2 regions of the Fenollaria massiliensis genome follow, and region 1 is predicted to be linked to the other one. Evidence: predicted binding sites of a transcription regulator. Region 1 holds the regulator's gene; the other holds the start of a gene.
The links. The regulator HrcA, encoded in region 1, represses chaperone genes, less so after heat shock. The targets are predictions, from matches to a motif close to TGTTAGCACTCNNNNNNNNNGAGTGCTAACA.

Region 1 (16,486 bases):
AATGTTGATGATAACATACCTTCAATGATACCAACAAGTAGTGGGATACAAAGTGCCTCGATTACGTGACCACCTAGAACGTATAGAACAACAACTGCGATAAGTGTTGTAATTGTTGTTAATACTGTTCTTCTGAATGTTGAGTTAAGTGATGACTCAATAAGCTCACTATTATCCATCCTTGGATGCATTCTCTTGTTTTCTCTGAATCTATCAAAGATAACTATAGTTGCGTTGATAGAATAACCTACGATAGTTAGTGCTGCCGCGATTAGTGATGAATCGATTTGTAGGTTAAATATGCCGTATGCAGATACTATAACTAAAACGTCAACGATTAGAGCAAATACAGCTGCAACACCATATTTCCATTCAAATCTAAATGTTATATAGATAAGCATTAAGATAGATGCGATAATGATGGATATAACAGCTTTTTGTCTAATTTCTCTACTGATTGATGGACCAGTAGTTGTGTCTTCGATATTGTTTCTGTCAACCTTGTATTCTTCTTCAAATGCACGGCTGATTTGATTCTTTTGCTCGTTTGTTAAAGCAAGTGTAGATTTTATAACGATAGTTTCTTTGTTAGCACCAGCATAAACAACGCTTGCGCCCTTATCAACTTTACCAACTATGTCATAAACTTTTGCTTCTTCAATAAATTGTCCAGCATTAACTCTCATGATAGTACCACCTGAGAAGTCGATACCGTAGTTAAAACCATGAATGCAGAATCCTATGATACCTGCGATGATAACTATAAATGGTATTGGAGCAAAAAACTTTTTCAATTTGTTAAAATTAATCATATTTACCTCCTATGCTCCATATGCCTTTTTATTTTCATTAGATGTTATTTGAGCAAAATTCTTTAGTAAGAATTTTGTCAATACAACTGCTGTCAATAATGAAATTACTATACCTATGATAAGTGTAATACCAAAACCTCTGATTGAACCGATACCATAAACATAAAGTACAACACCAGCTATGATAGTTGTGATGTTTGAGTCCATGATAGTTGCGATAGCTTTCTTAAAGCCTGCATCAACAGCTGATCTTACTGTCTTACCATTGATTAATTCTTCTCTAATTCTTTCATATATAATACAGTTAGCATCTACTGCCATACCTATTGATAATAGTAAACCGCATATGCCTGGTAATGATAACTTGATATGGAATACTATAAATGCTAGTAAAACTAATAGTGTATACGCAATTAATGAAATTGATGCTACTAGACCTGGAATCTTATATACTACGATTAATAGTAAACTGATTAAAAGTATTGATATAAGTATAGCCATCATTGAGTTGTGGAAAGCGTCGATACCTAGTGAAGCTCCGATGATTTCTGATCTAACTTCCTTAAGTTCGATAGGAAGTGCACCGGCTCTAATTAATGTAGCTAATTTTGATGCTTCATCAACTGAGAATCCTTTTGAACCACCTTCGATAATAGGCTTACCATCTGTAATTGGTGAATTTTGTACTATAGGTGCAGAAATTACTTCACCGTCTAGAACTATCTTTAAGATTTTCTTTTCAGGAACTGTTTCATTATAAAGCTTTGTTGTTGCTTCAGCGAATTTCTTTGTTCCTTCTTCGTCAAACTCCATTGAAACAACTGGTGTTGACTTACCTAAGTTATCTTGTGTATAAACAACTTTTGATTCTTTAATGTTTTTACCTGTTAAAATTACATTGTTATCTGGATCGATAAATTGTAATTGAGCTGTTTTACCTATTGTTTCGATAGCGTCTTGTGCATTTTTAGCACCAGCTAGTTCGATTGAGATTCTGTTTGAACCTTCTATAGATATGTTTGGTTCAGAAATTCCTAAACCGTCAACTCTTTGTTGAATAATTGCCTTGGATTGTTCCATAGCCTTGCTAAGCTCTTCACCTGTTTTGTCTGTATCAGCTTCAAGAAGTACATATACCCCACCAGCTAAGTCAAGACCTAAGTTGATAGAGTCTTTAGCACTCTTAATTTGATATCCAGCAAAATCAAAGCCGAATACAGCTACTAATCCGAAGCAGGCAATTAAAATGACTGTTATCACAATCTTAAGTGTGCTTAACTTTTTCATTTTGGCCTCCTAATCTAAATTTGCAATAACTGAGATTGCACATTCTATTCTTTTTCTTTCTAATTCACAGCCTATCTCAAATACACCGTTTATGTCGCCTGTATTGTAGTATGAATTAGCATGACAGCCTCCTGAACAATAGAATTTTGCCCAGCATTCATGGCAGTCTTTTTTATTAAATACGTTTGATTTTTTAAATTCTTCTCTTAAATCAGTTTTGGTAACGCCTTCAAAAACATTACCAACTTTAAATTGTTCTTCGCCTACAAACTGATGACAAGGATAAAGGTCTCCCTTTGGCGTTACAGCAAGATATTCGCATCCTGCTCCGCATCCTATTGCTCTTTTGATTAAGCATGGTCCTTGATCAAGGTCTATCATAAAATGGAAGAATAGAAAATCATCATCTTTTTTCTTAATTTTGATGTATTCTTTTGATAATTTTTCATACTCTTTCTTAATTCTCTCTACATGTTCTGGTCTTATGGCATAAGGTTCTTTTTGGTCTGTTACAACCGGTTCCATAGATGTCTTTTTAAAACCGTTTCTGTAGAAATCCAATACGTCTTCTGAAAAATCTAAGTTTTCTGATGTAAATGTACCTCTAATGTAATAGTCCTTATCGCCTCTTTTTTCAATGAAGCGTTTAATCTTTGGAACGATTAAATCATAAGAACCTTTTCCATTAGTAGTTGGACGCATCTCATCGTTAACAGATTTTCTACCGTCTATACTTAGAACTACGTTTGACATATTTTCATTTAAATAATCAATAATTTCATCGTTTAATAAAACACAGTTTGTAGTTAAAGTGAATCTAAAATTCTTATTGTATTCTTTTTCTAAACTTCTTCCGTAAGTAACAAGCTCTTTAACAACGTCAAAGTTCATTAGTGGTTCTCCTCCAAAGAAGTCAACCTCTAAATTTCTTCTATTGCCAGAGTTTTGTACTAAAAACTCTAAAGCTTTCTTACCTACTTCTACGCTCATAAGCTCTCTTTTGCCTTTAAAATCGCCTTGTGACGCAAAACAATACTTGCATCTTAGGTTACAGTCATGTGAAACATGTAGGCAAAGAGCCTTTACTATGTTGTATTTACTTAAGTCTAGCTGAGTTGCCTCTATAGGCTCAGTAAATAACAACTCTTCTTTGTGTAATTCTTCTACTTCCTTAAAAGCAGTTTTAATATCACAAGCTTCATACTTAGTAGATAATGCCTTAACAGCTTCATCTAAGCCCTTAGACATGTAATCAACTAAGTCGTATATAATCTCATCTACTACGTGTACAGCACCACTATATATGTCTAAGATTACATACTTATCATTTAGATAGAACTTATGTATTAAATTAGTATCGTACATCAAAGTCTATTTATGATTTTTCTTATTTTCGCACTTTTGGTTACCAACTGTACAAGATGTCTTACAAGCTGATTGACATGAAGTTTGGCATTCGCCGCATCCGCCGTGCTTAGCTGTTTTTAATAAGTTTCTTTTGCTTAAAGTTTTTACAAATTTCATAATATCCTCCCTTTTATATAAAATATACTGTGAGCTAAGGCTCATCACAAGAAAAAACCGATGCTATTTTGCACCGGCTAGATATTCTTTAACAAGATTTGTAACTAATGATCCATCTGCCCTGCCCTTAACTTTTGACATCATAGTCTTCATGACTAAGCCAAAATTTGTTTTATTGTCTCCAAGTTCTTCGCAAGTACCTTTAATCATAGTTTTTATCTCTTCTTCAGAAAGTTCCTTTGGTACGTACTCCATAAGAATTTCTATTTCTTTTTTAGTTTGTTCAACTAAATCTGCTCTATGGCCTTGTTCAAACTCAGCTATAGCGCCTTTCTTTTCCTTTATTTGCTTTTGTATTATTGCTATAATGTCTTGGTCACTTAGTTCTTTTCTTTGGTCAACTTCAATTTGCTTTATAGCTGAGTTAACCATCATGATAGTGTTTTTAATGATTGTATCTTTATTTTTCATAGATTCTATATATCTACTTTTTAGTTCGTTTTTAAGGGACATCATACACCTTCTATCTTTACAAATAAATTTAAATTAAAACTTTTGATGTTTTTTCCTTCTTGCTGCTTCAGATTTTAGTTTACGTCTTACGCTTGGTTTTTCATAGTGTTCTCTTTTTCTAACTTCTCCTAAGACGCCTGATCTTGCGCATGATCTTTTGAATCTCTTAAGTGCATTATCAAGTGATTCGTCTTCTCTAACTCTTATTTCTGTCATAGTATCCCTCCCCTCATAAAACAGTTACTATCATTTATGACTAAGTTACAAATATTATACAACAAAATTAAAGCTTTTTCAAGGTTTTTTTAATCTTTTTTGCTAATTTTCTTGTTTTTAACCTGCTGGCCAATTAAGCTTTCTGCCGCCAATTAAATGCATGTGTAAATGTTTTACGCTTTGTTGACCGTCTTCACCTGTATTGATGACTAGTCTGTAGCCATTGTCAAGGCCCATAGTCTTAGCTATATCCTTAACTTTTAGCATCATGTGAGAAATTACTTCTTCATCGCCTTCTTTTAAATCATCAAGGGATGAGATATGCTTTTTGGGTATCATAAGCACATGAACTGGGCATGTTGGGTTGATATCTTTAAAGCAAAGCATCATGTCGTCTTCGTAAATTTTTTCAGAAGGAATGCTTCCTTCTATAATCTTACAAAATAAACAATCCATAAAATCAAATCCTTTCTACTAATATTCCGTCTCTAAATTTTTCTACTGCCTTTACTTTTATTATTTGGTTATGAAGATTTTCATCTGTCTTAAGATAAGCTCTGATATAATTTGATGTGTAGCCTTCAAAGTATTCATCTTTTTTCTCTTCAAACAAAACTTCAAATTCATTCCCAATAAATTTATTTATAAATATATGTCTCGAAGCTTCTTGATACTCTTCTAAAATTTCTGCTCTGTCTTTTTTTACGCTCTCAGCAATTTGTCCTTTCATATCGTAAGCTTTTGTGCCTTTACGCCTTGAATATCTAAAAACATGAACCTTTAAGAAATTTATTTTTTTCACTATGTCAATGGACTCTTTAAAATCTTCATCATCTTCCTCTGGGAAACCAACGATAATGTCTGTAGTTATGGCAGAGTCCGGCATTGCCTTATATATCTTACTTGTATTTTCAATATAATCTTCTCTCGTGTACTTTCTATTCATTAGCTTAAGCACTTTATTTGAGCCGCTTTGTAAGGATAAATGGAACTGGTGCTGCAAGTGCTTTAGTTTGGCTAGTCTTTCTACTGTTTCATCTTTCAATAATTTTGGCTGAATCGAACCAAGTCTCACTCTTTCAACGCCAGGCACTTCATCTATCATTTCTAATAATTTTATTAGGTCGATGTCATTATCTTCATAATCAGTTATCTGTATGCCTGTGATAACAAATTCTTTGTAGCCATCTTTAGCGAGCGTTTCTATCTCTTTAATGATGCTATCTGCCTTTCTCGAGCGCACTCTTCCTCTTGCGTATGGAATTATGCAGTATGAACAAAAATTATTACATCCATCTTCTATTTTAATAAAAGCTCTAGTGCTATCGAAATTTTTATCAAAAAGAAGCTCTTCATAATTTTTGTCAATATTATCCTCAACATAATTTTTCTTTTCGCCAAGGTTTAAATATTCTTCTAAGTAGTCAGCTATCTTGTTTCTGCCTTGTGTGCCGACTATAATGTCCGCTATATCCATCTCTTCTATCTCTTTAGAATTAATCTGGCTATAACAGCCACAAATAATTATTATAGCATCTGGATTTTTCTTCTTGACTTTAGATATCATCTGCCTTGACTTTGAATCCGACTTATTTGTCACGGTACAAGTATTTATCACATAGACATCGATATCGTCAAAATCTTCCTTGACCTCATAGCCTCTTTGCTCGAAAGAATTTTTTATCGCTTGAGCTTCATATAAATTTACTTTGCAGCCCAAATTTTGTACATAAACCTTCATCATAAAAGACCACTTCCGTTAAATTCGTAGTAAAGCATAGTAAGTAGCGCAATTGGCGCTGTTTCTGCTCTAAGTATTCTCTTTCCTAGGCTAATGGATTTGTAGCCAAATTTCTTAAGCTCATCTATTTCACCTATATCGAAGCCGCCCTCAGGTCCTACGACGATGGCGATATTCTTTTTGTCTTTGATATCATAATTTTTTATGCTATTATCAAGTTCATCTTCATAAGCAATTAAAACTAGATCAAAGTCATCTAAAATTTCTTTTGCTTCGCTAAGTTTCATCGCATCAGATACAGATGGTATAAACTCGCGCTTTGACTGCATCGCCGCCGCCTTTGCGATATTTTTATATCTTTCCAGTTTTTTATCTTTTATATCTTTTTTCTTTACAATGGACCTCTTAGTCTCTATAGGAACTATGCTATAAACACCCATTTCTATAGCTTTTTGTATTATGAAGTCCATCTTATCAGACTTTACTAGGCTTTGAAATAAGCTTATTTTTAGCTCAGACTCATATTTTTCTTTTATTTCAGAAATTATCTTAAGAGATAGTTCATCCTTGGTATATGAGTTAAGAACAGCGATATAGCCAGCGCCATCAATATAAACTTCAACTTCTTCGTCATCTTTTATTCTCAAGACGTCTTTAAAGTGCTTTATATCTTCCTTTGCTAAATATAAAAGATTTTCAGCTCTTTTTTCTGCGAAAAATCTATGCATGTTTAGCTACGATTGAAGTCCATTCGTTTAGGTCTTCGACGTTTAATATCTCAAAGCCATTGGCTTCAAGTGAGTCGATAACCATGGCAGACTTAACTTTTAAAATTCCTGAAGAAATGAAAATTCCGTTCTTGTTCAAAAATTTGTGTAAATCACCTGTCATTGTAACTATAACTTCTGCAAGTATATTTGAAACGACTATATCATACTTGTCTTTAACCTTTGAAAGAAGGTCTCCGACTATGAATTCAGCGTTTTTAACTTCATTTAATTTTTTATTTTCATTGGCGATGTATACGCTCATCGGATCTATATCAACGCCTAAAACTTCGCTAGCGCCTAGCTTTGACGCTGCAATCGATAGTATGCCGCTACCTGTACCTATGTCTAGAACTTTCATTCCTGGCTTCATGTGCTCTTCAAGCTTCTTTATGCAAAGTGATGTTGTCTCGTGTGAGCCAGTACCAAAGGCCATGCCGGGCTCTAGCTTTATGATTTCTTCTCCATCTTTCTTTTCATACTCTTCCCAAGTTGGCACTATGACTATAGTTTTGTTTGGCTTTAAAACCTTAAAAAATTTCTTCCAATTATTCTTCCAATCGCTATCATCAATTATTTCCTTAGAAAATTCTCCGCCAATTTCTTCAATGTAAGCCTTAATTTTGGCTTCTCTCTCATCATTGTCAGAGATATCGTCTAGGTATATAGTAAATCTAATAAAACCTTTTTCTAATTTTATAAGGTCATCATCGTATAGGTCCCAAGCATTTTGTCTTTCTTGGAAAATCTTTAAATCTTCTGGATCTTCAATCGCCATATTGTCAATGCCTAAGTCTGATAAGAAAATTTCGACTCTTTCTTCATTTTCTTTTTTAAATTTTAATTTAATTTCTCTAAAATTCATATTAACTCCTAAAATTTTTCTTTTATTTTTTCAAAAATATTTTTCTTCTTTGGTTCGTAATCAAAATTCATGTCTTTAAAGTGCTTTATTAATGACTCTTTTTGCTCGTCATTCAAATTCTTTGGCACATCAACCTTGACTACAACGTATAAATCGCATCTATAATTCTTGTGTAGTGGATATAGTCCCTTGCCTGCAATTTTAAACTTCGTATGACTCTGAGTTCCCTCAGGTATAGTTAATTTAACCTTGCCATCAAGCGTATCAACTTCAATTTGGTCACCTAAAACCGCTTGTAAATAATTTATGCTAACGCTTGTATATAAATCATCGCCACTTCTTTTGAATTTATTATTATCTCTAATGTCTACGTAAACGTTTAAATCACCGTTTGGTCCGCCATTCTTACCAACACTTCCTTCGCCTCTTATGCTGATGACGCTATCTTCACGAACGCCCTTTGGCACCTTAACAAGTATTTTTTTCTTTTTCTTCTCAGTTCCATTGCCATGGCAATGTGGGCATTCTTCAGTAATTATCTCGCCTGCGCCTTGACAGTCAGGGCAAACTTCAGTTTGAACGAATACGCCAAAAGCTGTTCTTCTCTCTTTTCTAACGCTTCCTCTGCCAGAACAAGTCTTGCAAGTCTTCTTGCTGTCCTTATCTTTTGCTCCGCTTCCGTGGCAATGCGAGCACTCTTCGACTCTCTCTATCTCAATCTCTCTTTGAGTTCCATTTAAAACATCTTCTAGGTCTATGGTAAGGTTATATCTTACGTCCTCGCCATACATTGGACGTTTGCTTTGTGCAGCACCTGATGAGAAACCGCCAAAACCGCCTCCAAAAATATCAAAGATATCACTAAATATATCCTCAGAAAAACCGCCGTATCCTGCAGCTCCTGTGCCACCATTTTGAAACATCGATTCGCCGTATGTATCATATTGCTTTCTCTTCTCAGCGTTGCCTAAAACTTCATAAGCGGCAGATATCTCCTTAAATCTTGCTTCAGCCTCTGCATCTCCTGGATTTAGGTCTGGATGATATTTTTTAGCAAGCTTCCTATATTGAGTTTTTATCTCAGCTTCAGTCGCAGTTGATTCTATCTCTAAAACTTCGTATAAATCTTTCAAAACTTACACCCTTTCTAAAATGTAAAATATTTTTCATATACATTATATTATACCAAAAATGTGAGAAAAATAAAAGCCTAATGAAATTCTTTTATTTTATGTAAAAAAAGAAGAATGAAGCTTTTCTCCATTCTTCTTAATCAAAATCTAATAAATTTATTTATCGTCGTCAACTACTTCGTAGTCACCATCAACTACGTCATCGTCACCTTTGTGTTCTTCAGAGCCTTGTGCGCCTGCTTCAGCTCCAGCTGCACCTGCTTCTGCATTTTGTTTATAAAGCTTTTCAGAAACTTTATAGAAGGCTTGTGTTAAATCTTCTGTCTTCTTCTTCATATCGTCATAGTCTGAGCCTTCGCTAGCTTTCTTAAGATCAGCAAGTTTTGCTTCGATGTCTTTCTTTTCATCTTCAGAAATTTTGCCTTCAAGGTCCTTCATAAGTTTTTCTGTTTGATATATCATTTGATCCGCATTATTCTTTACTTCAATATTTTCTTTTTTCTTCTTATCTTGTTGAGCAAATTCTTCTGCTTCTTTAACTTTTTTATCAATATCTTCTTTTGATAAGTTAGATGAAGCTGTGATAGTAATCTTTTGTTCCTTACCTGTACCTAAATCCTTTGCTGATACATTAACAATACCATTGGCGTCGATATCAAATGTTACTTCGATTTGAGGGATTCCTCTTGGTGCTGGTGCTATACCTTCTAGTTGGAAGCGGCCAAGTGTTGTATTGTCAGCTGCCATCTCTCTTTCACCTTGAAGTACATGTATATCAACTGATGTTTGTGAGTCAGATGCTGTTGTGAATATTTGTGATTTCTTTGTTGGAATAGTTGTGTTTCTTTCGATAAGTCTTGTAGTTACTCCGCCAAGTGTTTCTAGACCAAGTGATAGTGGTGTTACGTCTAGTAATAATAAGTCTTTAACTTCACCTGTTAATACGCCGCCTTGGATTGATGCACCGATGGCAACGCATTCATCTGGGTTGATGTCCTTTTGAGGATCTTTGCCGATGATTTGTTTAACTGCTTCTTGAACAGCTGGGATTCTTGTTGAACCACCAACTAATAATACTTTGTCGATGTCTTTTGCTTCAATACCAGCATCTTTTATAGCCATTCTAACTGGTTCAGTAGTTTTTTCAACTAAGTCATGAGTAAGTTCATTGAACTTTGCTCTACTTAAGTCCATGTTCAAGTGAAGTGGACCAGCTGCTGTAGCAGATATGAATGGTAAGTTGATGTTTGTTGTCATTGTAGTAGAAAGCTCTTTCTTAGCCTTTTCTGCTGCTTCTTTTAATCTTTGTAGGCTCATCTTGTCTTGAGTTAAGTCTACGCCATTTTCCTTTTTAAAGTTTTCTGCTATATAATTTATAATTCTTTGGTCAAAGTCGTCTCCACCAAGCTTGTTATTACCTCTAGTTGCTAGTACTTCGAAAACGCCGTCGCCTACTTCTAGGATTGAAACGTCGAATGTACCTCCGCCAAGGTCATATACCATAATCTTGTGTTGACCATGTTCTTTGTCCATACCATAAGCAAGTGCTGCTGCTGTTGGCTCGTTAATGATTCTCTTTACTTCAAGGCCAGCGATCTTGCCAGCATCCTTTGTAGCTTGTCTTTGAGCGTCTGTGAAATATGCAGGAACAGTGATAACTGCTTCTGTAATTTTTTCTCCCAAATAGCTTTCTGCGTCTGATTTTAATTTTTGTAATATCATTGCTGATATATCTTGTGGTGTATAATCTTTTCCGTCTATGTCAATCTTATAGTTACTGCCCATCTCTCTTTTAATTGATGATATAGTTCTATCTGGATTTGTTATAGCTTGTCTTTTAGCTGTTTCTCCTACTAATCTTTCTCCGTCTTTTGTGAAAGCAACTACTGATGGAGTGGTTCTGTTACCTTCAACGTTAGGAATGATTATAGCTTCTCCACCTTCCATTACTGATACACAAGAGTTTGTTGTACCTAAGTCAATACCAATTATTTTTCCCATAATATATTTCCTCCTTAATAATTTTCTTATTTATTTACAATAACCATGGCATGGCGAATAACCTTGCCATTGTATTCATAACCTTTTAATAAAACTTCTATGACTTGATTTTCTTTGTATTCATCGTTGTGGCCCATAGATACCGCTTGATGAAAATCGGGATTGAAGTCCTCGCCTAGTGCTTTTAACTCAACTATGCCCTTTGCTTTGAGAGCATTTTTTAATCCTTCGTAGATAAGCTCCATGCCTTCCTTAAACGAAGCGCTGTCACCTTCATGCTCCAAGGCTCTTTCAAAGTTATCTATGACAGGAAGTATTTCATTTGCAATACTTACAACGCCTATCGATACTAGGTCGTCCTTTTCTTTTTCTACTCTCTTTTTATAATTTTGAAAGTCTGCTTGAAGTCTCACAAGCTTTGTTTGAAGATCATTTATTTCAGATGACACGCCATCTTGCTCTTCACTTACAGCTTTCTCTTGACTTTCTTCAGCTTCTTCATTTATAAGCTTTTCTTCATCCATATCTATTGTTTTATCTTTTTTCATCTAATCCCTCCTAAAATAAATCATCCATATAAAAATCATCAAATATAGAAAGAACTTTTTTGTAATCAATTCTCATTGGTGCGATTAAACCAAAAGTAACTTCATTATCCAAGATGTTTACATTCTTAAGAACTAAGGCAATATTATCAAATATGTCGATATCATTCTCATTACCTATCTTAATAACAAGATCTTTATCCAAATTTTCGCTCTCAAGTAAATTTAGTAGGCCCTTTTTGTCTTCGAGAAGCTCGATTAATTCTTTTGCCTTATCAAAATTTGAATACTCTGGATAATTTAAAATCTTATTTATTCCTTCTAGGAATATGCTATTTGCATTATTCTTTTCGTCTTTTTGTGAAAACTTTTCTAAAACGCTATCTAAAATGCTTCTGTATTTAAGAAGGCTGTCCTTTTCATATTTAAGTGTGTTAAAATCAACCGAGTTTATGGACTTGCCTGCTAAGTTTTTATTTAAAATCTCTTTAAAATAATTAAGTTCTTCTTCATTTATATCTTCATTAAGCGTTATCAATTTCTTGTCAATGGCAAAGTCTTCATATACAAAGATGGCAAGAATTTTATTTTCATCAACTTTTAAAAGCTCCAAGCTCTTTAACTTTGTCTCGCCACTCTTCCTTATATAAGCAAGTGATGTAAAATCAGTTAAGCTTGACAAAACTTTTGACATCTTTCCTATCATACTATCTAAGTTCTTTGACTTGTCCTTTATATCATCTAAGAAAAATTTCTTTTCTGATGAAGATAATTTTTCGAAGTCTTTTTGAAGTACCATGTCAACATACAAGCGATATGCCTTTTGCGATGGCACTCTTCCGCTAGAAAGATGAGTTTTGATTAAGTAGCCCGCTTCTTCAAGGTCTTGCATCTCGTTTCTAATAGTTGCTGAGCTAAGACCAATGGAGTCGTCTTTGGCGACAAGTCTCGAGCCAACCGGTTCACCAGTTTCATTGTATGAGCTGATTATAGCTTTTAAAATCTTTAATTTTCTCTCATCCAATTGATCACCTTCCATCGTTTTTGTTAGCACTCTTACTCAGTGAGTGCTAACTCTATTTCTATTATACCCAAAATAATAAAAAAATCAAGCTTTTTTCAAAAATATTTACTTTTTTTTACAATTTTTATAAAATTTTTTCAAAAAGCATAAAAAAAGACGATAAAATCGCCTTTTCTACAGATATTTATTTTTTATAGCTAAGCTCAGCATTTATTTCTGATAAAAATTCTTTCATAAAGCTATCTCTTTTTTGGGCGAGCCTTTTTGCTTCGTCAGTGTTCATCATGTCTTTTAATAATAATAGCTTTTCATCGAAGTGCTTTAATGAGTCCTCTATGCCGCGTTCATGTTTGCCGCTATACATAAAAGTCCTCGCAATGCCTATTGCGCCTATCGCGTCAAGCCTATCAGCATCTTGTACTATGCATGCTTCAAGTGTTTTTGGCTTAGTACCTTTATTTTTTGTAAATGAAACTGAATTGATTATCTCAACAATATCTTCAATTGCTTCACTATCAAAATCATTTTCAACTAAAAATTTTCTTGCGTTTTCATTATTTTTATTCTTAAATAGCTTATGATCGTCGACGTCATGAAGCAAAGCTCCAAGGTCTACATAAAGCTCATTGCATTCATAAGCTTTTCTTATCAAAGATGCATTATTATAAACTCTTAGGCTGTGATCTGCGCCGTGTCCGTCCGAGTTGCCATTAAAAATATTTTCTAGGTACTCAATCGCTTTTTTAATTATATCAATCATAGCCTCTCCTTATACAAAAAGTATTTCTACTTGGTTAGCAAGGTCCCTGCCAAGCTCTGTGTAAGAATATCTTCCGCCATCTTTTTTTAATAGTTTTTCAAGTGTCGCTTTTTTTAATTCTTCCTTATATATATCTTCAAAATCTATATCGAAATTTTTATTGATCTCATTTATAATTATGCCTTCATTCGTCCTTAATTTAAAAATTATATACTCAGTAATTTTATCTTCTTTTGATAAATTTTCTTCATCGTGATAAATATTTTTCTTCACATCGTTAAAGTACTCATTAAATGTGCTCGCATTAAAAAATCTTTTATTTTTAATAAATGAGTGTGCCGCCATACCTAGGCCTAGATACTCATCCATGGACCAGTATTTGTAATTATGCCTTGAATAGCGATTGTCCTTAGCAAAGTTTGAGATTTCATATTGCTTGTAGCCAAGTTTTTCCAAGTGCTCGCTTGCTTTTCTATATATGAGCCTATCTGTCACTTGATCATTCACTCTATAAACGCCTCTGTCTACCAAAGTGCTAAGTTTAGTCCCTTCCTCAAGTATAAGTGAATAAAGCGATACGTGCGTCGCGCCTAGTTCCTTTGCTATGTCAATGGAATCGATTACATCTGATAAAGTTTCTGTCGGTAGTGAAAAAATAAAATCAAGACTAAGATTGTCAAAATATTTTTTCGCTAATTTAATTTTTTCTCTCGCTTCTTCACCTGTATGAAGCCTACCAATAATTCTAAGTAGTCTATCGTTAAAGCTTTGCACCCCTATAGAAATTCTGTTTATTCCTAAATTTTTATAAGCTATTAATTTTTCTTCACTTATTGAGTTTGGATTTGTTTCTATGGTAAATTCATAATTTTCATCTAAGTTTATAGCCTCATTTAAACCATTCACAAGGCTAGTAATTTCATCTATGCTTAATAAAGATGGCGTGCCTCCACCTATAAATATAGTATCGACAATATAATTTTTTAATAGCTCTTTATTATTTTTTATCTCTAATAATAAATGCTCTACATAATCCTTCATTCTGTCTTGATTAAAAATAGAAGATGTAAAATCGCAATATTTACATCTTCTTTCACAGAAAGGAATATGTATATATATTCCTAATTTATTCATTATTTCTTTTCCTTGTACTTTAATACTGAAAGGAAAGCCTCTTGAGGTAGTTCTACTGAGCCAATTTGGCGCATCCTCTTCTTACCTTCTTTTTGCTTTTCAAGTAATTTTTTCTTTCTTGAAATATCGCCGCCGTAGCATTTCGCAAGAACGTCTTTTCTAAGCGCTTTGATAGTTTCTCTCGCTATAATCTTTGAGCCGATAGCCGCTTGTAAAGGTATTTGGAATTGATGTCTTGGTATAACGTCCTTTAGTCCTTCGACAATGGATCTACTTCTTTCATAAGCGTTTGACTCGTGTAAAATCAAACTGAACGCGTCGATAAGGTCTCCGTTGATAAGTATGTCGACCTTAACAAGCTCACTTCTTTGATAGCCTGAGATTTCGTAATCAAGCGATGCATAGCCCTTTGTATTTGATTTAAGTGCATCGAAGAAATCATATATAACCTCATTTAGTGGCATTTTATAATGAAGTGTAACCCTTGTTTGATCAAGATATTCCATATTTATAAATTCACCACGCCTATTTTGACAAATATCCATGATGGCGCCTACATATTCCTTTGGAGTCATGATCTCAGCGTTAACGACTGGCTCTTCCATATAATCTATTTCACTTGGATCAGGAAGATTGGATGGGTTTTGTATAAATATCGTTGAACCATCTTTTTTATGAACTTCATAAATAACTGATGGTGCAGTTGTGATTATATTTAGATTAAATTCTCTTTCAAGTCTTTCAGTAATTATCTCCATGTGAAGTAGTCCTAAGAAGCCGCATCTAAAACCAAAGCCTAAGGCAACTGAATTTTCTGCTTCAAAAATAAGTGATGCATCATTAACTTGAAGTTTTTCAAGAGCCTCTCTAACGCTGTTAAAGTCCTCGCCCTCTGCTGGATATATACCGCAATAAACCATTGGTACAACTTTTTTGTATCCGCTAAGTGGCTCAGCTGTTGGATTGTCAAGATAAGTGATAGTATCACCAACTCTTGCGTCCTTCACATTTTTAATCTGCGCAGTGAAATAACCTACTTCGCCTGCTTCAAGAGTGTCTTTCTTTAATAAAGATGTGTTATTTACGCCAACTTCATCAACTTCAAATACAGAGCCTGTCTGCATCATCTTAATCTTTGTACCTTTTTTAATAACGCCATCGAAAACTCTGATGTAGCAGATAACACCTCTGTAAGCATCATATATTGAGTCAAATATTAGCGCCTTAAGTGGCTTGTTCTTGTCACCATTTGGTGGTGGAACATTTTTAACGATGTCCTCTAAAACGTCTTCTATGTTAAGGCCGCTCTTTGCGCTAATTAGAGGCGCTTCACTAGTGTCAAGGCCTATGATGTCCTCAATCTCTTCCTTAACTTCATCTGGTCTTGCGCTTGGTAAATCCATCTTATTAATAACAGGAAGTATCTCCAAATCTTGATCTATAGCTAAGTACACGTTTGATAACGTTTGCGCTTCAACGCCTTGAGTTGCGTCAACAACAAGTACTGCGCCTTCACACGCCTTAAGAGACCTACTTACTTCGTAGTTGAAGTCGACGTGACCAGGAGTGTCTATCAAGTTAAAAATATAGTCCTGTCCATCTTTTGCCTTATAAATCAAGCGTATCGCCTTTAATTTAATTGTTATTCCTCTTTCTCTTTCAAGATCCATGCTATCCAAAACTTGTGATTGCATCTCTCTTTGAGTAAGTAATCCAGTCTTTTCAATGATTCTATCAGCCAAAGTAGATTTACCGTGGTCGATGTGCGCTATGATTGAAAAGTTACGTATATATTTTTGATCCATCTTATCATCCTATCTAAATAATTTTAATTTATTCAAAGGCCAAAATCTAAATAAGGCCTTACCTTGTAAATATGATTTCTTTATCGGTCCAAAACTTCTTGAATCGTAGGAGTTGCCTCCTTCTCTATTGTCCCCCATAACAAAGTATGAGTCCTCTGGTACAACCCAGTGATTGCCGTTTTGCTCACTAGTTTTTCTGTCTAAATACGGTTCGTCGAGCTTATCACCATTGACATAAACTTCTCCATCAATTATGTCTATAACATCACCTGGAAGACCGATTAGTCTCTTGATATAGTGGTCACCGTTAGTTTTTTCGCCCCTAATAACAACAATTTCTTGTCTCTTTGGCTCCTTGA
Region 2 (16,486 bases), 260 kb from region 1:
GAACCACTATTGAGAAATATGATATAAAAACGCTTATCAATGGGAATTTGATATTAAAATATGGAATTGGTTTTTTTAGCGTAAACGATGCGGAATATGTTCTAAATACCATCTTAGTTAATATATTTTGTCCTAGAGCAATACCTATGATTACTCCTATGGTAGTCGCTACAAAACCATAGAATAGATATTTTTTATAAATATCAAAGTTATTGTAACCAAGTGCCTTAAAAGTACCAATTTGAGTTCTTCTTTCTTCTGCCATACGCATAAGCGCTGTTAAAGCAACGATTGATGCGATAAGGAAGAAAAACGCTGGGAATACTAAGGCAAGTATATCCATTCTATGTCCTGAATCGTAGAACAATTGTAGGCCTTCAATATTTTCTCTGTCTATAATATTGAAGGTTGGTCTCTTCATGTTTTTAAGAACTCTTTTAGCTTCGTCTAAATCGTTCTTAGCATCTTTTATCTTTTTATCAGCTTTAATTTTTTCTGAATCATATTTTTCTACGCCATCGTCATATTCTTTTTGACCATCAGAAATTTTCTTCTTAGCATCATTTAATTCTTTTAATCCTGATAATTTTTTATCTTCGAACTCTTTAAGACCAGTATTATATTTTTCAAGTCCATCGTTATATTTATCATAGCCTTCATTTAACTTAATTATGCCTTCATCATATTTTGCTTTGTTTTGTATATAAGTTATTTCAAGCTTATCTATTGTTTCTTTTAATTCGTCTAATTGAGCTTTTGCTTTTTCAAGCTCTTCTTTGCCCTTCTTGAACTCTTCGGCCTTATCAGCAGGGATGCTAGATTGAGGTAATCCAGACATAGCTTCTAATGCCTTGTCCATCTCTTCTTTTTTAGCTGTATACTCAGCCATAGAGCTTTCATAAGTTTCTTTTAGTTCATCTAATTTAGATTTTAATTCATCTAATTTTATCTTTGCGTCGTCTAAATCAGCTTTATTTTTATCAAGTGTTTCTTTACTCTCATCTAAAGTCTTTTTATTGTCAGATAATGTTTTTTCGGCTTCACTAATGGAGTCATTATATTTCTTTTTGCCATCGTTGTATGATTTTTTTGCGTCAGCAAGTTTTACTTTAGCATCGTCAAGCTCTTTCTTAGCATCAGTAAGTTTTTTCTCAGCATCTACTATCTTCTCATCAGCGTCATCTATTTCTTTTTTAATATCAGCCTTAATGCTTTCAAATTTTTCTATAGATCTTTCATTAAAAGCACTTATTAAGCTTCTTCTGTTTTTACTAACAATGTCTTTATATTCTCTATCTGTTGTCTTTAAACCATCTAAGCCATTTAAAATGATTCTTGCTTTGCTCTCATCAGTATCATTGAAAGCGCTCTTAAGTACATAGGCAAACGAATCGTAGTCGCCTAAGCCTTTTTTGCTTGTACCTTTCATGACAGTTGACATATTCTCAGCAGAAACAACTTTACCAACTACTTTAAATTTATAATTTTTCAGAATTTTTTTGCTTTCAAAATCAAATTTAGACTTTTTACTATCAAACTCTATAGTATCCCCTATATTAAAAGCGTTTTTTATAGGATAGGCATCAACAACTATCTCTTCATTATTTTCTGGCATTCTGCCCTCAATAAGTTTAGGCATAGAAATTCTTTCAGGAAGCGATTCAAGGTTTATTATAGATTCGCTGCCTTTTTCAAGTACATCCTCACTATAAACATATTCAATGTCTTTAATATCAGCTTCAGACTTTATTATATCCTTATCCTTATCTTCTAGAGAAAATTGTGAATTTAAATAAACATCCGCAAGATTCGACTCGTCTATAAAAGTATCTGCTGTTTTTCTCATAAGAGGTCCAACAGATTTTAAACCAGTATAAACAAAAACGCCTAGAGTGATTAAAAGGACTATAGAAATGAATCTACCAGTAGAATTTTTTATCTCTCTAAATATATCTTTCCATAATGCTTTTTTCTTCATAAGATCACTACCATTCTATCTCATCTATGGATTGAATATTCTCATTCACATACATATTTCTTACTTTTGAGTCATTAATCTCTATAACTCTGTTAGCAATTGGAGTGATGGCTTTATTGTGAGTAATGATAACAACTGTATTTCCGTCTTCCAAGCTTCTTCTTTGCAATAATTTTAATATCTTTTTGCCTGTATGATAATCTAGTGCTCCCGTTGGTTCATCACATAATAATAACTTTGGATTTTTTGCAATAGCTCTTGCTATAGCAACTCTTTGTTGCTCGCCACCTGAAATTTGTGATGGGAAGTTATTTGCTCTATCCTCTAGACCAACGTCTCTCAATACTTGCATTGGATCAATGGCGTCCTTAACTATTTGACTAGCTAGTTCAACATTTTCAAGGCAAGTTAAGTTTTGAACTAAGTTATAAAATTGAAATACAAAGCCTATATCATATCTTCTGTAAGTGGTAAGTTCTTTTTCGTTGTATTTTTGTATGTCTTTGCCATCAATTATAATTTCCCCTTCATCAGCTGTATCCATACCTCCGATAATATTTAATAGAGTTGATTTACCAGCTCCTGATGGACCAACTATAACAACTAATTCACCTTTATTGAATGAAAAATTGATGTCATTATTAGCAACAATAACGCTATCACCCATCTTATATCTCTTATACATGTGTTTTACATCTACAAACATTTTCTCACCACTACCTTAAATAATTATTTTGAAAGTGCCTCGTCAATAGCTTTAGCAGCTTTTTTACCAGCACCCATGGCTTCAATAACTGTAGCACTACCTGTTACTACGTCTCCGCCAGCATATACATAGTCACGAGAAGTTTTTTCTCCTTCATTAACTATAATGCCGCCTTTTTCGTTAAATTTAATTCCAGTACTTGTTTCTTTAATAAGTGGATTAGGTCTTGTTCCTAACGCCATAATTACAACGTCTGCTTCTATTTCAAATTCTGATCCTTCAATCTTAACTGGTCTTTGTCTACCAGAGGCATCAGGTTCTCCTAGCTCCATCTTAATGCATCTTACTTTATTAACATCACCGTTTTCATCAGCCAAAATTTCTACTGGATTAGTTAAGAACATGAAATTGATGCCCTCTTCTTTAGCATTTTCAATCTCTTCTCTACGAGCAGGCATGTCTTTATCTTCTCTTCTGTAGACAACTGTAACATTTGAGCCAAAACGTCTAGCTGTTCTAGCTGCGTCCATCGCTACGTTACCTGCACCAACTACAACCGTGTTAACACCTACTCTTATAGGTGTAGCTGTATCTTCTAAATACGCCTTCATTAGATTTGTTCTGGTTAAATACTCGTTCGCAGAGAAAACTCCGTTATAGTTTTCGCCTGGAATGTTCATAAATACTGGAAGTCCTGCTCCTGTACCGATAAATACAGCATCGTATTCATCTAATAATTCATCAACTGTTACTGTTCTTCCAACTATAGTATTTAGTTTAATCTTAACTCCTAGGGACTTAATATTTTCTATCTCTCTCTTAACAACAGCATCTTTAGGTAATCTAAACTCAGGAATACCATAAGTTAATACGCCTCCTGCTTCATGAAGAGATTCTAGCATAGTCACATCATAGCCAAGTTTAGCTAAATCAGCTGAACAAGTGATTCCAGAAGGGCCGCTACCTACTACAGCTACCTTTTTGCCATTATTTTTAGCATTCTTTGTAAGTCTAATGCCATTTTTCAAAGCATAATCGCCAGCATATCTCTCTAGTTTACCTATAGCGATAGGTTCACCCTTTCTTCCAAGAATACATGTCATTTCGCATTGGCTCTCTTGAGGGCAAACTCTTCCGCACACTGCTGGCAATGTAGTGTACTTAAATAATTCTTCTGCGGATTCCTTTGGATTATTATCAGCAAGTTTATGTATAAAAGCTGGTATATCAATATTTACCGGGCACATCTTGACACATTGGGGATTCTTGCATTGAAGACATCTTTTTGCTTCTATAATGCATTCTTCTTCAGTGTAACCATAGCATACCTCGTTAAAATTATTGATTCTTTCATTAGGATCTTGATATTTAATTTCAGTTCTTTTAAATCTATCCATTATCTCAATCCTCCTATCAAATTACAGAAGTGTTTACCTTCTTTTTCTATCTTAGAATATTGTCTAGATCTTCTTAAAGCTTCGTTCCAGTCAATCAAGTGGCCATCAAATTCAGGTCCATCAACGCAAGCGAATACAGTCTTGCCATCAACAGTCAATCTGCATGCACCGCACATACCGCTTCCGTCAACCATAATTGTATTCATTGATACAATAGTTTTAATATTATGCTCCTTAGTCTTTAAACAAGCAAACTTCATCATTATCATGGGACCAACAACAATCGCATAAGTATATTTTTTGCCTTTATTTGTAATTAAATCTTCAAGGCAGTCTGTAATAAGTCCGCTAAAGCCATAAGTTCCGTCATCTGTTGCTACATAAACGTTCTTAGCAACTTTTTTCATCTCATCTTCAAGTATGATCAGATCCTTATTTCTTGCAGCGATTATAACATCAACATCAACACCATGGTCATGCATCCACTTAACTTGTGGATAAACAGCTGCAGTTCCTAAACCACCTGCTAGGAATATGATTGATTCTTTTTTAAGATCTTCTAGTGGAATATTTATAAAATCACTAGGTCTACCAAGTGGGCCAGAAACATCCTTTAGTGAGTCACCTACATTAAGTGCTCCAAGCTTTTGTGTAGTTGAACCAATCATTTGTACAGCTATCATAACTGTGCCTTCTTCTGGATTACTATCACAAATAGTAAGAGGTAACCTTTCTGACTTTTCGTCAATAATAATAATTAAAAATTGTCCAGGTTCTGCTTTTCTAGCAATATCTGGAGCTTTTATGTACATAAGAAATGTATTTAAAGCAATATCTTTTTTTTCAATAATTTCGTACACTTTAAATCCCTCCTAAAAATAAATTTAAGTACTTAAATATAAGTATATAATATCACAAAACAATTAAATTTTCAATATTTAAAAGCAAATAGGCCCATGTTTATGAGCCTAATTTTTTTATTATTTTATTTAGCTTTTTTTACTTTTAATATATATATTCCTCTTGATGTTTAAAAATAATATAAACAATAAAATCAATGCTTCAACTGCTATCATAACTTGAACAAAAAATTTATTTTGTTCAAAACTTCCTCCAAGCAGTCTAAAATATGATAGTAACAATGGTATCATTAGTATTATGGCAAGTATGAGTTTATTTTCCATCTGTCTTTTATAATAATAAAGATTATCATCCTCGCCTAAAATTTCTTCAATGCTCTCAGCCACCTTTGGTTTCATAAGTACATAGATATGTGTTGCAAATAAGCTTGCCTTATAATTAATATCTTGTGAATTACTGTCAAATGTAGCAGCCATGAAAGAAAATAATGATATTTGAGAAGCACTTATTGGGTACTGAAAAATTTCTATATCATTTTTTCTGGCATAAGTTAAAAATGATCTAACATCTTTTTCAGGTCCTTTAAAATAATAAACTTTATATTCATATTTTGCTTCTGTTTTATCAAATTCAAAAAACGAACCCCTTAGGCTAGTTAATTTATAATTTTCCTCGCCTTGTTTATTAAGCCAATTTTCTAAGGAATATATTGGATCTAAAAATTTTTTAAACTTTTTCACTAAAGAACACCATCTTGATAACTATTGTTAAGAGCCATCTCAAGAACTATAAATGCAAAACCAAATACTACTGCTGGTATTACCCAAGCAAAACCTTCTGATCCAAGAGGAATTCTGTCAAGAAAGCTTCTGATTTGCTCGAATTTACCGATATTTGCAATTGTATCTAATAAACTTGCCATGAAGGCTCCAAGTGTAGCTCCTTTATATATTGCCTTATATTTAATCTTATGGTCAAATATATTTAATAAGATTATTACTATGGCAACTGGATATAAAACTGAAAGTATTGGACCTGAGAATGTTATAATTGAGTCTACGCCATTTGTTGCGACTATTGCACTGAAAAGACATGTAAATATAACTATGGACTTATATGTTAATTTACCATGAGTTAAGTCTGAGAAGAATTCTCCTGCTGTTGCAGTTAAGCCTATGGATGTAGTTAAGCAGGCTAAAGCAACTGTTAAGGCTAGAGCCACAGTTCCGTATTGGCCCATGATCTTATCAACCATAAATATTAAATTAGCAACTCTATTTGGATTTTCTATATCTATATTAAGATATTCGCTGCCAGTTCCTCCGATATAAACTAGTCCGCCATAAACAAAAGCTAGGCAGCATGCAGCTATAATACCAGATATAACCGTCATCTTAAACATATCTTTTTGGCTTGTATAACCTCTTTTCTTAACACTGCTGATTACTATAGTCGCCATGATTATAGAGCCGATGGCATCCATTGTTTGATAACCTTCTTTAAAGCCGTTAACAAAATTAAGTGCGACGCCTGTATTTTTTGGTGTGCCTATAGGATTAATTATTGAAGTTACAATTATTGTAAATAGTATGACTAATAGTATTGGTGTTAGTATTGAACCAATCTTATCAACTACTTTTGATTGATTTAATGTAAAGAATAGCGTGATACCAAAGAAAATTATTGAAACAAGTATTGGGCTAATGTTTCCAAATAATGGTTGAATCGCTATTTCGTATGTAGTGGCACATGTTCTTGGTATAGCTAGTAGTGGTCCTATACATATCATTATTAATGAACCGAATAGAATCGAGAATGTTTTATTTACCTTACCCGCAACATCATCAAGTCTTCCTCCTGCTTTAGCCGCTGCAACTACCCCAAGTATTGGCAAGCCTATACCTGTCATCATAAATCCTATCATCGCTAAGTACCATTTATCTCCGGATATGGCTCCTAATGTTGGTGGGAAAATTAAATTTCCAGCACCTAAAAACATTGCGAATAATGCAAAACCTACTACCATAGTGTCAATGATTTGTTTTCTTTTCACGTTTATCCCTCCATTACCATAGATATTATACTATATCTCTTAAGTAAAGTAAATATATTTTTAGCATTTTGTAACGTTGTAAAGTATTATTGTTAGTGCTGTTAGGTGCATTCAAATAACAGTGATAAAGCAAAAGGAAAAATTATTTATTTTAACTTTATTAATGTTTTGAAAGTTTGCACATAAAAATAACTCACAGCCAAGGCCATGAGTTATTTTATAATTTATTTATTTGATTCTACATCATTGGCATTCCGCCAGGCATGCCACCAGCCATTGGAGCATCATCTTTAGGGATGTCTGCTACTGCTGCTTCAGTAGTTAGTATCATTGATGCTACTGATGCTGCGTTTTGAAGAGCTGATCTAGTTACCTTTGTTGGGTCAACTATACCCGATTTAATCATATCAACGTATTTGTTGTTAAGCGCGTCAAAACCAACGCCAGGTTTTTCGTTCATAACGTTTTCAACTACAACTGATCCTTCTAAGCCTGCATTCTCAGCAATTTGTCTTACTGGTTCTTGAAGTGCTCTTAATATAATCTTAACGCCTGTCTTTTCGTCTCCTTCAAAGTCATCAACTATAGCTTCTAGTGCTTTGATTGAGTCTGCAAGTACAGTTCCACCTCCTGGTACTATACCTTCTTCAACAGCTGCTCTTGTAGCTGATAGAGCATCTTCTATTCTTAATTTTCTTTCTTTTAACTCAATTTCGCTAGCTGCACCAACTTGAACAACTGCTACGCCGCCAGTTAATTTAGCTAATCTTTCTTGAAGTTTTTCTCTATCGAAGTCTGAGTCAGATGCTTCGTATTGAGTCTTGATTTGTTTTACTCTTGCTTCAATTTCATCTTTGCTTCCTGCTCCATTAACAATAACTGTAGTTTCTTTATCAACTTTTACTTTTTGAGCAGTTCCTAGCATATCGATTGTAGCTTCTTTTAGATCATAACCAAGTTCTTCAGAGATAACTTTAGCTCCTGTTAATATAGCTATATCTTGTAGCATTTCTTTTCTTCTGTCGCCAAAGCCTGGTGCCTTAACTGCAACGCAGTTGAATGTACCTCTAAGCTTGTTAACAACAAGTGTTGCCATTGCATCGCCTTCAATGTCTTCAGCGATTATTAATAATGGTTTTGATTGTTTAACAATTTCTTCAAGTACAGGAAGTACTTCTTGTATATTAGTAATTTTCTTATCTGTGATTAAGATATAAGGATTGTCAAGTTCAGCTACCATCTTATCTGTATCAGTTACCATGTAGCTTGAAACGTATCCTCTGTCAAATTGCATTCCTTCAACAACTTCAAGTGTTGTGCCCATAGATTTTGATTCTTCAACAGTTATAACGCCGTCGTTACCAACTTTATCCATAGCATCTGCAATAAGCTTACCTATTTCTTTGTCTCCAGCTGAAATTGAAGCAACTTGTGCGATAGCATCAGATGATTCAACTTTCTTTGAATATGATTTGATGCTTTCAACAGTTTTTTCAACAGCTTTTCTGATACCGTTTTGTAATATCATTGGGTTTGCACCAGCAGCGATATTCTTAAGTCCTTCTCTAATTATTGCTTGAGCAAGAAGTGTTGCTGTTGTAGTACCGTCACCTGCGATATCATTTGTCTTAGTAGCAACTTCTTTTAATAATTGTGCTCCCATGTTTTCAAATTTATCTTCAAGTTCTATTTCTTTAGCAATAGTAACACCATCGTTTGTGATTAATGGTGAGCCAAAAGATTTGTCAAGAACAACGTTTCTTCCCTTTGGTCCAAGTGTTACTTTTACAGTATTAGCAAGAATGTTAATACCTTCTTCCATTTTATGTCTTGCTTCTGCATTGAATTTTATTTCTTTTGCCATATTAATACCTCCTAGTCTTCAACTACTGCTACGATGTCAGCAAATTTTAGTACAGTATATTCTACTCCGTCGATTTTTGCGTTTGTTCCCGCATAAGTTGAGAATATAACCTTATCTCCTACTTTAATTTCTTTAGCTTTTTTCTCGTCATTTGTAATGTCAGCGCCTATAGCTATAACTTCAGCCATAACAGGTGCTTCCTTTGAAGCGCTTGGTAGTACTATGCCTGATTTAGTTTTTTCTTCTGCTTCTAGTTTTTTGATAACTATCCTATCGGATAATGGTCTTAATTTCATAATCTATTCCTCCTTAAATATATATCTATCATTTTCTTGTTAGCACTCATCACTATTGAGTGCTAACAATTATATTGTAGTCAATATATAGTAAATATACAAGATAATATAATTTAATTTAAATGCTTTTATTTAATAATTTTATTTATTATCTACGTTTTTCTCTTCTTTTTTCATCTTTTTGAAATTTTCTCTCATATAGTAGAAGAGATATTGCTGAGCATAGCCTGATAAATCGCCAAATCTTCTTAAGCCATCTTCTTGTATAAGTTTCTTATTTCTCTCTTCTCCACCGTAATAAAGCTCTTCCATGACCCTTTTTACCCAAACATCTACTGGGAATGAATCAGTTCTGCCTAATCCAAAGAGCAATATGCATTGAAAAACTTTTTCGCCTATACCAGGAACCTCTAATAAGGTCTTTCTAATATCATCTATATTTTTTTCTTTCAGCTCATCAAAATTAATTATACCCTCTTGAACCATTTTTGAAGCAATTACAATTCTTTCTGATCTAAATCCAGCTCTTGCGTATTCTTTTATGTCTTCAGGTTTAGCATTAGAAAGTTCAAGTTGAGTCGGAAAGGCATAGTACTCTTCATCATCGAATGGATTATTTAATTTTTTGCCATACATCTGTGAAAGTTTTTTTATTGTGTTTTTTATATTTTTTATCTGATTATTAGCACTTATTATAAATGATATGTATGTTTCAAATGGATCTTGCTTAAGTATCCTCATACCTCCACCAAAACTAATTGCCTTTGTTAAAATCTCATCATTTAGAGATAGCTTTGCCTTTATCGCATCATAATCAGTATTTAAGTCAAAATAGTTTAAAATTTCATTTTTATCTGAAAAATCGCCAAGTATCTCGATACTATCATCTATAGAACGTGCTTCCAAAACCATGTCCCTAAATATAAACCTATATGCCTCATCATCTAGCTTTTTCCATCTGAATGCTTGACCGCACTCAAATATATGAGAAGGGACAAAGCTAGTCTGTCCCTTTAATATTATCTTATTCATTATTTTTATTCTTCTTATCCTCTCTTAATGCTTTAAACGCTTGCTTTAGTGTCATTCTGTTTCCGTATTGAAGTGTACCTAATCTGTATATGTCACAAGCTAATTTATAAATTAAATATGCTGATATTACAAGTATTGCAAATGATATAGCTACCTCAGCGATTGATATATTTAGCATACCTGCCCTTATAAACATGACAAATGGTGATGTTAGTGGGAAGTATGATAAGAATGTAACAAAGCTTGATTCTGATCCAGTAGTTAATGCAAATATAGCTCCAAAATAAGCAAGTACTATCAAAATAGTCGCCGATGATATTGATTGACTAACTTCTTCTATCTTATTAACTAGTGCTCCAAGTGTTGCAAATATAAACAAGTATAAGAAGAAGCCCGCTATCATAAACAAGATGAATGTTACAACCAATTGTATAGGTGCACTTGTAATGCTAAATATATCAGACCAGTATTCTTTATTAAATACATATCCAACGGCAAAACCTATAAATATAGCTGAAACTTGAAGTACAGCGCTAAATACTGTTGCTAAGACCTTGCTTAGTATCAAGTACTTTGGTTTAGTTGACGTGATTAAAAGCTCCATAGTTCTGTCATTCTTTTCTTTAGCTACTGATGTTGCAGTTATTTGACCATAAGTTAATATAATCATATATAATAAGAATAACAAGATATAAATTATAAAATAGTTTTGCTTAGAATCTTTTCCTAAGATGACTTCATTTATTTGATATTGATTAGCTTCTAAGGCTTTTATTTTAGAATAATCCAAGCCTTCAGCTTCAATAAGTTTTTTATATCTGTATTCATTTAAAGCCCCATCTAAGCTATCGCCCATATCAGTAAGTTTAGAGTTTAATACAAATTTTTGAATTGAGGCAGCATCGATAATTGCCCCTCTATCAAGTTCTTTACTTAATACATCATCTTTTAGCTTTTCTTCATCAGTATATAAATGAACTTCATAATTACTTAAAAAAGATTTTAATTCACTTTCATCAATACCATCATCATTTATGATTATTCCTAGCTTTTGAGTCTTATTAAATTCTTCAGTGATGGATTTGAATAAATTACCTTGAATAAGTCTTGGTGCAAAAGCTGCAAGCAAGGCTAAAGCAAAGAATATAGCAGTAGTGATTTTATATGATTTATTTTTTATAAGCTGTTTAAACTCAAATGAACTTATTAGTTTTATCTTATTTAGCATCGTTATCACCTACCGCTTCTATAAATATCTCTTCAAGACTTGGTTCGTATTTAGCTATAGCTCTAAAATTATCTTTATTTATAGCGTAATTAGCTAGTTCACTAGCTTTATCAGATGTTCTTACAATTATGTCATTGTCACTAATCTTGACATTATCTTGTCCGACCATATCAAAAATATCTTGTAAATAATTTACAGCATCATTGTAAAAACTTAGTCTTAATCTTCCCTCGCCCATATTTTTCTTAATTTCCTTAAGATTACCAGTCAAAACATTGCTTCCATCTTTAATAAGAGCAATATTGTCACAGAAATTTTCAACATGACTCATTTGATGAGATGAGAATATTAATAAAGTGCCTTCATTAACGGCCTCTTTGATTAGATCAATAAGTATTTGTGAGTTAACTGGGTCAAGACCAGAGAATGGCTCATCAAGAATAATGATGTCAGGCTTATTAATAAAAGTTTGTATGATTTGTATCTTTTGTTGATTACCCTTTGATAAGGTATCAAGATTTTTTGCCTTATATTCACTTAGCTTAACTTTTTCAAGCAGCTCTATAGCATTGTCATGACTTTCTTTTTTAGAAAGTCCCTTTATTCTTCCAAAGTAAATAAGCTGATCAAGTATAGCAGTTTTTGCGTACATACCTCTTTCTTCAGGCAAATATCCAAGTTTAATCTCTTTTCTATCAATTGGCGAGCCGTCAATCAGTATCTCTCCGCTATCAGCTTTAAATACGTCCATAAGTATCCTTATGGTAGTCGTCTTACCAGCACCATTCCTTCCTAAAAAAGCAGTTGAACTACCGGAACTAGTCTCTAAGTTAATTCCGTGTAAAACTTCTTTTCCAGCGAAGGATTTTTTAATATCAATTAATTCTAGTTTCATTAATTATTCTCCTTTCTGGGTCTGCCCCTCTTTTTTGACTCTCTATATTGTCCTAATTTTTTATCGTAAACAATATCTTTTGCTCTATTGACATAGTCATCACTTGTAAAAGTACCGTCATTTTTGCATTTAAGTAAATAGTTTAGCGTGAATAAGCTCTCTGATAAAGGTACATTCTCAACTATGATGTCCTTATCTAAATCAAGCACAGTCGGAGCAAAGTTCCATATCGCTTTTATACCAATTTTTTCGTAAGTTCTGGCAACGTCCCTCGCACTATTACTAGTAACAGCAATTACACCTATATCAATAGTATTGTTTTTAGCAAAATCTTCAAGCTCAGAAATATTTCTAACCTTGATACCATTAAAGCTAAGGCCAATCATATTAGGGTTACTATCAAATAGGCCAATAAACTTAAAGCCGCTTGATTCAAACTCACGCGACTGTATTATCGCTTGACCAATGTTACCAACGCCAGTTAAAATTAAATTCTTTTTATAATCAAGACCAAGAACGCCCTTGAGGTCCATATATATGGTCTCAACGTGATAGCCATAACCTTGTCTGCCCTCAGCGCCGAAAGTGTTTAAATCAGCCCTAATTTGAGACGAAGTAAATTTAGTGTACGCTGATAGCTCACTCGAAGAGACCCTATGTACGCCCCTTGCATATAGGTCTTCAAAAATCACATAGTATATGGGTAATCTTTTAATTGCATTAATTGTAATATCACGAGCCATATGTCCACACCTTTCATTATTATAACAAATATAGTATAACATATAGAGATTTTCTTAGCAATATTTTTTTACATAAGCGGGTCTATGTAACCAAGCTCCATAGCTTTATTAAATGCTTCTATAGCATTGTTTACTCCTAGCTTTGAATATATATTAGATATATGATTATATAGAGTTCTTTCACTAATAAATAATTTATTTGCTATATCTTTTTTATTACTGCCTTTAACTAACTCTTTCAAAACTATTTTCTCACTATCTGTTAATAAAGGCTTGTCATTGATATTAAAAATTTTATTTTTCCCTTCATTAACTCTAACTAGTCTTTCAATCAAATCATCAATTTCAACTGATTTATTGATAAAATCTTTAACACCTAGTTTATAAGCGGTCTCCTTATAGTTCTTAAGGTCATAAGATGTTAGTATAACAACGTTAATATCCGGATAAATTTCAAGCACTTCACCTATTAAATCAAGGCCTGTTTTTTCTGATTTTAAATTTATATCTAAAAGTGCTATGTCATAATTTTTTATTTGTAAATACTTGAATAAATCGTCTATTGTCGATACATAATCGCAAAACTCAATTTCATCTTGTTCTTCAAGAAGTAATTTTATCGAAGAGCCAAATAATTTATGATCATCTAATAATATTATCTTCATCATTTACCTCCAAAATTACTTTTGTTTTTAATATATCCTTATTTAATTCATGATCAAGACTACCAGAGTTCATATCAATTAAAAGCTTTAATAAAAGCAGTCCTCTTTTTGAATCATTAATCCGTTTGAAATCTTCATCACTGGCGCCATCGCTTTCAATTTCAATAATAATGTTTTTTTCTTCTCTATATAAATTGTAATTTAAAAAGCTTGCTTTTGAATGCTTGTAAATATTGTTAATAAGCTCCTTTGACACTACTGATACAAGTTTAATTAGTTTTACATCGCTTTCACTAAATAATTTTTCATCAATATTTAAATTAATATACAAACTTTTATTATATAATGATGAAACATTATCAATAATTGACTTTATTGATGTATTTATATCAGCTCTTTCAAAAAGATTTGCTTGATATAGTTTCATTATTTGTCTTGATTTAGACTCAAGATTAGATAAAACATTTTTTGCATATTCGACATTAGGATTTTTAAGTGAAAGATAGTTTATACTTGCATAAATATCCTGTATAATCTCATCGTGTATAACTCTTGCAAAATCATCTCTTTCCTCGCTCATATACTCTGCCAAATAATATAGTTTATATGTTTTTTCATAGCTAAGCTCTTTTTCTTTGATAAATATAAGGAAAAAGCTTTCAATCAGAAGCATAATTGTATGCATAAAGATATTAATTACAAATGAACTTATATCAAATAAATATATCATCAATAAAGATAAGATAGCTAGAAGAATCGTAAACACCTGTGCTGAAGCTTTAGATATTGGTAAGATATTTATATCTTTAGCGTGATCTATAAGTAAATATCTTTTCGCGTAAATAAATGAAGATACAAGACTAAGTATAATCAAAATATATTTATAATCAATATTCTTTTGTAAACTTAATGCTATGGGCACTATAGATAAGAAAGAAAATATAATTGTATATTTCTTTCCAATATTCTTATTTGAAAGCTCAGTGTAAATAAATATATATATTGTAAAAATCAATAGAAATGATACAAAGTTTATTATAGGAGCATCCTCTATACTTAAATTTAATTTATATAATATTCCCCAATAAATAATTACCGCTAAATGAGCTAATATAATTTTTAATAATTTTTTATACATAATTTAATAATAAGTAGTAAGTATCCTTTCATTTTTTGTATTTATACCCAATAATACAATTAAGACAATGAGTATTAAAGCTTTTATTATAAAATATAGTGCTAAAATATTTGTAAATATATAAGTAACATAAGATGCGCTTAAAATAATTATATGCAAAATAGCCAAACTTATCTGCAAGCTATTTATTTTGTTCATATTTGTAATATAAAGTATTGTATATATAATAAGTAAAGTATATATTAAACTTGTTATGAGTGTATTAAAAATTAAATAAATTGATAAACTCATTGTGTATATGCTTAAAACTATTGACGGAGCTAATATTATAAGTGTTGAAAAATATAATGATGCTATATAATTTATAATGATTTTATTTTTCGAAACACCATTAGCTAAGATAAACTCAATTCTTTTACTGATCTTATCATTTACAATTGTTGACTTTGTTAGTTCAATCGCGAATATTATAAACATCATAACTAAGCCATCGCTTTTTAATATCTGCATAATCATCTCATTATTAATGGCACTTTCTCCAATTAAAGCAGGTATTAGAGTAAAAATAAATGCCATAAAAGCCATTAGAAGTGCATTCTTATCAAGAATTTTTTCTATATCGTTTTTTATTAAGTCTAAGACCATGTGCCCTCCTTATTTATAACAGCTTCGTTACTTAATTTTTTATATTTAATTATTGACAAAGATGCAAATATTATTATAAGTACAATATTTATCCCTAATAAAACATATACTAAGTTTACATTATGCTTATCTATAAACTCTATAATATGCTTTGAAAAAGAAGCTACTAAATAAATTAATAAACTTGAAGCAAAGAAAACTAAATTTTTGAAAAACTTAAAATTTTTTTGATATAAGCTTATAATATTAAATAAAAGCACTTCAAAATACAGCATTATAAATAAACTGATATATACTGCAAATATTAATTTAAAATCAATTTTAAAATCGTATACAACGTAAGTCATAAAAAATAAAACAAATGATGGAATTGAAGAAATAACCCACATTTCTTTAGTATATGATCTTATTATATCTTTTATGTCAAATCCAGAGGCAAGTATAAATTCAATACGCTTATTTAATTTATCTTTCGCTGTTAAATTAACAACCATTGCGTTAGAGCCAATTATTGTAAAACCAAGTATAAATACATATAGCATTAATAACACATAAGCATCACCACGAGAGGCAAATACGTTTTTGTATAATAAAAAATTAAATCCAATTGCTATCAATAATGTTAAAATTATATTTAAACGTACATCAGTATCTTTTAATAAATATTTTCTACAAGCTTTATTGATATTTAAATTATCGTTCATTTTCTTCCCTCCTCAATAAATAATTCTTCAAGGCTTTCTCCCTTGATGTCATCAATGTTTTTTGTAAACAAAATTTTTCCATCTTTTATCATAGTAACCTTATCCGCAATCTTTTCTATCTCTGATAAATCATGACTTGTTATTACTATGGTTTTACCTTTATCTTTAAGTGTCTTTATTAAATCTCTTATTTGTACTCTAGATATAGGATCTACTCCGCTAGTCGCTTCATCTAAAAAAACTATATCTCGATTCATAAGAACTATAATTAATAACGACAA

Region 2: the regulator HrcA is predicted to act here: its motif matches at 9,193-9,223, upstream of M1R53_RS03930 (co-chaperone GroES).

The regions. Positions count from the first base shown of each region.
Region 1 covers NZ_CP096649.1:1,010,897-1,027,382, forward strand. The annotation lists gene secF (protein translocase subunit SecF) at 1-812, opposite strand, end outside; gene secD (protein translocase subunit SecD) at 822-2,099, opposite strand; gene scfB (thioether cross-link-forming SCIFF peptide maturase) at 2,109-3,464, opposite strand; gene scfA (six-cysteine ranthipeptide SCIFF) at 3,471-3,623, opposite strand; gene M1R53_RS05100 (GatB/YqeY domain-containing protein) at 3,687-4,136, opposite strand; gene rpsU (30S ribosomal protein S21) at 4,170-4,352, opposite strand; gene M1R53_RS05110 (histidine triad nucleotide-binding protein) at 4,470-4,808, opposite strand; gene mtaB (tRNA (N(6)-L-threonylcarbamoyladenosine(37)-C(2))-methylthiotransferase MtaB) at 4,813-6,096, opposite strand; gene M1R53_RS05120 (RsmE family RNA methyltransferase) at 6,093-6,821, opposite strand; gene prmA (50S ribosomal protein L11 methyltransferase) at 6,814-7,725, opposite strand; gene dnaJ (molecular chaperone DnaJ) at 7,734-8,858, opposite strand; gene dnaK (molecular chaperone DnaK) at 9,015-10,859, opposite strand; gene grpE (nucleotide exchange factor GrpE) at 10,886-11,407, opposite strand; gene hrcA (heat-inducible transcriptional repressor HrcA) at 11,418-12,428, opposite strand; gene M1R53_RS05150 (HD domain-containing protein) at 12,613-13,188, opposite strand; gene hemW (radical SAM family heme chaperone HemW) at 13,198-14,322, opposite strand; gene lepA (translation elongation factor 4) at 14,322-16,127, opposite strand; gene lepB (signal peptidase I) at 16,137-16,486, opposite strand, start outside.
Region 2 covers NZ_CP096649.1:748,620-765,105, reverse strand. The annotation lists gene M1R53_RS03965 (FtsX-like permease family protein) at 1-1,978, opposite strand, end outside; gene M1R53_RS03960 (ABC transporter ATP-binding protein) at 1,986-2,684, opposite strand; gene gltA (NADPH-dependent glutamate synthase) at 2,708-4,081, opposite strand; gene M1R53_RS03950 (sulfide/dihydroorotate dehydrogenase-like FAD/NAD-binding protein) at 4,081-4,941, opposite strand; gene M1R53_RS03945 (DUF2812 domain-containing protein) at 5,071-5,682, opposite strand; gene brnQ (branched-chain amino acid transport system II carrier protein) at 5,682-6,995, opposite strand; gene groL (chaperonin GroEL) at 7,234-8,859, opposite strand; gene M1R53_RS03930 (co-chaperone GroES) at 8,871-9,155, opposite strand; gene M1R53_RS03925 (DNA-3-methyladenine glycosylase family protein) at 9,297-10,187, opposite strand; gene M1R53_RS03920 (ABC transporter permease) at 10,180-11,415, opposite strand; gene M1R53_RS03915 (ABC transporter ATP-binding protein) at 11,405-12,310, opposite strand; gene M1R53_RS03910 (redox-sensing transcriptional repressor Rex) at 12,310-13,053, opposite strand; gene M1R53_RS03905 (response regulator transcription factor) at 13,122-13,718, opposite strand; gene M1R53_RS03900 (sensor histidine kinase) at 13,696-14,733, opposite strand; gene M1R53_RS03895 (hypothetical protein) at 14,860-15,501, opposite strand; gene M1R53_RS03890 (hypothetical protein) at 15,492-16,205, opposite strand; gene M1R53_RS03885 (ABC transporter ATP-binding protein) at 16,202-16,486, opposite strand, start outside.